2 linked regions of the Alloalcanivorax dieselolei B5 genome follow. Each later gene encodes a partner of the first gene's protein in a complex. Links are inferred from orthologs where the notes say so. Each region holds a gene or a part of one and is shown on either strand. Other genes may lie near its edges. The genes, in order: metK and groL.

Region 1 (3,251 bases):
TTCGGCGTGCTGGAGCTGTGCGAAATCATGGCCATGAAGCAGTCGGGCATGAGTCATCACCTCAAGGTGCTGGCCCAGGCCGGTCTGGTGGAGAAGCGCCGGGAGGGGAATTCCATCTTCTATCGGCGCCGTCTGCCGCCGGCGGATACCCAGACCAGCGCTCTGCACGGGGCGTTGTTCGAGCAATTGGATCAGACCCCGCTGGATACGGTGACGGCGCAGCGCCTGAAAGGCGTGCAGGCCCAGCGCGCGGCCCAGAGCCGGGCGTTTTTCGTGCGTCACGCGGACGATCTGGCCCGCCATCAGGACCTGATCGCCGAGCACGAGCAGTACGCCGAGCAGGCCTGCGAGTTATTGGATCGGGCTGCGGGCGGCACCGACACGGTGCTGGAGATCGGGCCCGGCGACGGCCGTTTCCTGGTGCCGCTGGCACAGCGTTTCGAGCAGGTGCTGGCCCTGGATCACGCCGAAGCCATGCTGGAGCGGGCCCGCCGGGAAGTGGCGGAACAGAGCCTGGACAATGTGCGGCTGGTACTGGGCGAATGGCCGGAGGCGGGAGCGGCCCTACCGCCGGTGAACGCGGTGGTGATGAACATGGTGCTGCACCATCTGGCCTCCCCCGCCGCCGCGCTGGAGGCCGCCGCCCGTCAATTAACCCCGGGCGGGGTGGTGGTGGTCACTGATTTGTGTCGTCATAACCAAAAGTGGGCCGTCGAGGCCTGTGGTGATTTCTGGCTCGGCTTCGACGAAGCCGATCTGGTGAGTTGGGCTGGTCGTGCCGGCCTGGTTTTGCGCGACAGTTTGTTCCTGGCCCTGCGCAACGGGTTCCAGGTACAGGTGCGCAGCTTTCAACGCGGTGGCGCAGAGATCGACAACAGACTCTGAGGTCCGTGTGGAACGTCAAACCCCAATCGAGGGAGTAAACCGGTAATGAGTGAATACAGCATCTTTACCTCCGAGTCGGTCTCCGAAGGCCACCCGGACAAAATGGCCGACCAGATTTCCGATGCGGTTCTGGACGCCATCATCGCCGACGATCCCCACGCCCGCGTGGCCGTGGAGACGCTGGTAAAAACCGGTATGGCGGTGGTCGCCGGGGAAGTGCGCACCAATACCTATGTGGAGCTGGAAGACATCGTCCGCCAGGTGATCCTGGACATTGGTTACGACAGTTCCGATGTGGGCTTCGACGGTGCCAGCTGCGCCGTGCTCAACGGTATCGGCAAACAGTCCGCGGACATCGCCATGGGCGTGGATGAGGCGGACAACAAAGACCTCGGCGCCGGTGACCAGGGCCTGATGTTCGGCTACGCCACCAATGAAACCGACACGCTGATGCCGGCACCGATCTATTTCTCCCACCGTCTGGTGGAGCGCCAGGCGCAACTGCGCAAGAACGGCACCCTGCCGTGGCTGCGCCCGGACGCCAAAAGCCAGATCACGCTGCGCTACGAGAACGGTTTGCCAGTGGCGGTGGAAGCCGTGGTGCTGTCCACCCAGCACGCACCGGACATCAAACTCGGTGATCTGCGCGAAGCGGTGCTGGAAGAGATCGTCAAGCCGGTGCTGCCCGCCGACTGGCTGCACAAGGACACCCTCTATCACATCAACCCCACCGGCAACTTCGTCATCGGCGGCCCGATGGGGGATTGCGGTCTGACCGGACGCAAAATCATCGTCGACACCTACGGCGGCATGGCGCGCCACGGGGGCGGTGCCTTCTCCGGCAAGGATCCGTCCAAAGTGGACCGTTCCGCCGCCTACGCCGGCCGCTACGTGGCCAAGAACATCGTCGCCGCCGGCCTGGCCGACAAGTGCGAGATTCAGGTGAGCTACGCCATCGGCGTGGCCGAGCCCACCTCCATCTCCATCAATACTTTCGGCACCGGCAAGATCAGCGACGACAAGATCGCGCAACTGGTACGCGAGCACTTCGATCTGCGTCCGCGCGGCATTATCGAAATGCTCGACCTGCGCCGTCCGATCTACCGCCCCACCGCCAGCTACGGCCACTTTGGCCGGGAAGGCTTCAGCTGGGAAGCGACGGATAAGGCGGAGGCGTTGAAAGCGGCATTGTAAACCGCTTACACGCAACACGCGGCACGCCGCCCCTTCGGGGCGCACGCCAGAAAGATCAAAACAAGGCTCAGGGATGAGCCATGTATCGACGTTACAAGGAGCTTCGAGTGTGGCAATCAGCCATCAAGCTGGTCCTGGCCACTCATGAGGTCACGAGAACCTTTCCGCTTGAAGAAAGATTCGTACTGACTCAACAAATGCAGCGCTCAGCGCTAAGCATTTCTTCCAATATCGCGGAAGGATATGGACGGGGAAGCGATGCGGATCTGCGTCGCTTTCTCTATATCGCCAGGGGTTCGCTTTTCGAGCTGGAAACGCAGGCCCTGATTGCTTCAGAGCTGGGGTATCTCGACATCACGTTGCTTCGAGAACCCATCGACAAGGTGTTTGCTCAACTCGCGGCATTAATCCGCCGGTTAAGCTGACAACGTTTTTATTAGCGTGATGCGTGCAAGCGTGTTGCGTGCAAGCGGAGGAAAACATGAACGCCAACGCAACCCCCACCGCCGACTACAAGGTCGCCGATATTTCCCTGGCCCAATGGGGCCGTTCGGAAATCGAGATCGCGGAAACCGAGATGCCGGCACTGATGGCGATCCGCGCCAAGTATCGTGCCGAGCAGCCGCTGAAAGGCGCCCGCATCATCGGCTGTATTCACATGACCATCCAGACCGCGGTGTTGATCGAAACGTTGAAGGAACTGGGCGCGGAAGTGCGCTGGTCCAGCTGCAACATCTTTTCCACCCAGGATCACGCCGCCGCCGCCATCGCCGCCTCCGGCGTACCGGTGTTCGCCTGGAAGGGCGAAACCGAGGAAGAGTACATGTGGTGCATCGAACAGACCTGCCGCGACGGCGACGGCAATCTGTGGGACGCCAACATGATCCTGGACGACGGCGGCGATCTGACTGCCTATATTCACGACACCTACCCGGAGATGCTGGATAACATCCACGGCATCACCGAGGAGACCACCACCGGCGTGCATCGTCTATATGACATGCTCAAGAAAGGCACCCTCAAGGTACCGGCGGTGAACGTGAACGACTCCGTCACCAAGAGCAAGAACGACAACAAGTACGGTTGCCGTCACTCGCTCAACGACGCCATCAAACGCGGCACCGATCACCTGCTCTCCGGCAAGAAAGCACTGGTGGTGGGCTACGGTGACG
Region 2 (3,182 bases), 3.6 Mb from region 1 along the record:
GGTCCATTTCGGCGATCAGGGCCTGTAGCGGGGCCTTGAGCTCCGGTTCTCCGCTCAGGCTCTGGCGTAATGCCGTGCGGGCCTTAACCAAGGCGGCGCGGCGACGCAGCAGGCTCTGCAGCACCCGGTACGCCTTTGGGGGTGGGCTCCATGGGCGTAACTCGTCTTTCTCCCTGCGCAGATAGCGGGCCAGCAACTGGGCATCGGCCAGATCCGTCTTGGCCCGCCCTCCAACGCCTTTGCGGTAGTTGCTGAGGCGGTAGCCGTCCACCACATAGACCCGGTGGCCCTTGGCGTGTGCGCGCTCGGTAATGTCCAGGTGATAGGTGCTGGTCGCCTCAATGGCGATATCGCAGCCCTTGGGGAGGGTGGCCAGCCATTGGCGGATGGCCTGGGGGGTATTGTCGATGGTGACGGTTTGGTTCAGGTCCTGGAGGTGAATCACCAGGTCGTCTTTGGCCACATCAATCCCGATCTCCGGGCGGCTTGCCGGCATTGCCATGGGGCACCCCTGTCAGCTAGGTTAAATGGGCTTGTCGGGGCGCACCGTAACGCTGGCTTGCAGAGTATCGTCGGTCTGAGTGTGCGCTCAGCCGATGGATTCCTTATCGGCGTTTGAAGGTGCGGGGTGGGGCCATATCTCCCACAGTCTGTACCCTAGGGTCAGAAGCTTGCTTGGTCCCTCCACCCCGACAAGTCTTTTCTTTCTAAGACTTGCCGGGAAACCATACAAGCTTGCCCTGCAAGCGAATTCTTTGTAAACAGGCCCAATTCGCTTGCAGGGCAAGCTCCTACAACGGCCATGTAGCAACCTCTGAATTCAGTCTCCAAGGCCAGCACCAACGACCTGCATAAAAAAGCCCCGCCCTTGCGGGCGAGGCTTTTTCAGGCTTCGGTGGGAGCCGGAGCGGCGATTACATCATGCCGCCCATGCCACCCATTCCACCCATGCCGCCCATATCCGGAGCAGCACCTTTTTCTTCCGGCTTGTCCGCCACCATGGCTTCGGTGGTGATCATCAGACCGGCCACGGAAGCGGCGGCCTGCAGCGCGGAACGGGTGACCTTGGCGGGATCCAGGATACCCATTTCCAGCATGTCACCGTATTCGCCGGTGGCGGCGTTGTAACCGTAGTTACCGCTGCCGTTGCGAACTTCCTGCACGATCACGGACGCTTCGGCGCCAGCGTTGGTGGCGATCTGACGCAGCGGCGCCTGCAGAGCACGGATGGCGATGGTAATACCGGCATTCTGCTCTTCGTTGTCGCCTTTCAGGTCACCCATGTTGGCCAGAGCGCGTACCAGCGCCACGCCACCACCCGGGACCACGCCTTCTTCCACGGCGGCACGGGTTGCGTGCAGAGCATCGTCAACGCGGGCTTTCTTCTCTTTCATTTCCATTTCGGTGGCGGCACCGATCTTGATCACGGCCACGCCGCCGGCCAGTTTGGCCACACGCTCTTGCAGCTTCTCGCGATCGTAGTCGGAAGAGGAGTTATCGATCTCGCGACGGATCTGCTCGACGCGGGCATCGATATCGCCTTGCTGGCCAGCGCCATCGACCAGGGTGGTGTTTTCCTTGTCGATGTTCACTTTCTTGGCGTTACCCAGATCTTCCAGGGAAACGTTCTCCAGGCTCAGGCCCACTTCCTCGGAGATCACGGTACCGCCGGTGAGGATGGCGATGTCCTGCAACATGGCTTTGCGGCGATCGCCGAAGCCCGGCGCTTTCACGGCGGCGCATTTGATGATGCCGCGCATGTTGTTCACCACCAGGGTGGCCAGGGCTTCGCCTTCGATGTCCTCGGCGATGATCATCAGCGGACGACCGGCTTTAGCCACGTTCTCCAGTACCGGCAGCAGTTCGCGGATATTGGAGATCTTCTTGTCCACCAGCAGGATGTAGGGCTCTTCCAGCTCTACCTGCATTTTTTCCTGGTTGTTGATGAAGTACGGGCTCAGGTAACCGCGGTCGAACTGCATGCCTTCCACGACTTCCAGTTCGTTGGCCAGGGACTGGCCTTCCTCAACGGTGATCACGCCTTCCTTGCCCACTTTCTCCATGGCCTGAGCGATGATCTCGCCCACGGAGCTGTCGGCGTTGGCGGAGATGGTGCCCACCTGCTCGATGCTCTTGGTGTTGTCACAGGGGGTGGACAGTTTCTTGATTTCTTCGACCACGGCGATGACGGCTTTGTCGATGCCGCGCTTCAGGTCCATCGGGTTCATGCCGGCGGCCACGGCTTTCAGGCCTTCGTTGACGATGGCCTGGGCCAACACGGTGGCGGTGGTGGTGCCGTCACCGGCTTCGTCGTTGGCCTTGGAAGCGACTTCCTTGACCATTTGCGCGCCCATGTTCTCGAACCGGTCTTCCAGCTCGATTTCCTTGGCCACGGACACGCCGTCCTTGGTGATGGCCGGAGCGCCGAAGGACTTCTCCAGCACCACGTTACGGCCTTTCGGGCCCAGGGTGACTTTCACCGCGTCGGCCAGGATGTTCACGCCTTTCACCATGCGCTGGCGGGCGTCGTCACTAAACAGTACTTCTTTAGCCATTGTCGTGTTCCTCTGAAATTCGGTTATCCAGGACAGCAGTGGAGAATAAGGATCAGCCTTCGATCACGGCCAGGATTTCAGCCTCGCTCATGATCAGCAGCTCTTCGCCTTCCACCTTCACGGTGTTGCCGGCGTATTGGCCGAAGATCACCTTGTCGCCTGCTTTCACGTCCAGAGGACGCACATCGCCGTTTTCCTGGATCTTGCCATTACCCACGGCGATCACTTCACCCCGGGAAGGCTTCTCAGCGGCTGAGCCGGGCAGCACGATACCGCCGGCGGTCTTGGTTTCTTCCTCTTCGCGACGCACCAGTACGCGATCATGCAACGGACGGATTTTCATTGCCTCTCTTCTCCTGTTGAGGTTTCAGCAATCAACGAATGTAGTCAGCATCATGGCCGGACCGGCATGGCCAGACCCGGCTTAGCACTCTATGCCAGAGAGTGCTAATCATAATTGGACCGTCATGACAGTCAATAGGCCGTCACGCCGGTGACCACCTAATGGGGCTGCCAGCCGGCCTTTCAAGAGCGCGGAGCACAAAAAATCGTCGGGAGCGATTTTTGGCGTCGTGTCAGCGACGGCCCAAAGGGTGGGTACTCGCGGCTAAAGCAGTTTCCTACAGG

Evidence for each region.
Region 2: the proteins of metK (region 1) and groL are in contact, whole or in part, in a cryo-EM structure (PDB 8P4O), measured with the Escherichia coli proteins. The link is inferred for Alloalcanivorax dieselolei B5 from one-to-one orthologs.

What each region holds. Positions count from the first base shown.
Region 1 is NC_018691.1:264,970-268,220, reverse strand. What follows is about bases 75-3,004. They hold metK (methionine adenosyltransferase), read left to right. Parts: upstream 75-930; coding sequence 931-2,079; downstream 2,080-3,004. Other genes in these bases: ahcY (adenosylhomocysteinase), read left to right, coding at 2,561-3,004; B5T_RS01250 (four helix bundle protein), read left to right, coding at 2,160-2,504; B5T_RS01260 (metalloregulator ArsR/SmtB family transcription factor), read left to right, coding at 75-885. Also shown: more of B5T_RS01260, read left to right, coding at 1-74; more of ahcY, read left to right, coding at 3,005-3,251. UniProt on the Escherichia coli protein: Catalyzes the formation of S-adenosylmethionine (AdoMet) from methionine and ATP.
Region 2 is NC_018691.1:3,837,823-3,841,004, forward strand. What follows is about bases 236-3,096. They hold groL (chaperonin GroEL), read right to left. Parts: upstream 2,556-3,096; coding sequence 915-2,555; downstream 236-914. Other genes in these bases: B5T_RS17050 (IS110 family RNA-guided transposase), read right to left, coding at 236-502; groES (co-chaperone GroES), read right to left, coding at 2,608-2,898. Outside these bases: more of B5T_RS17050, read right to left, coding at 1-235.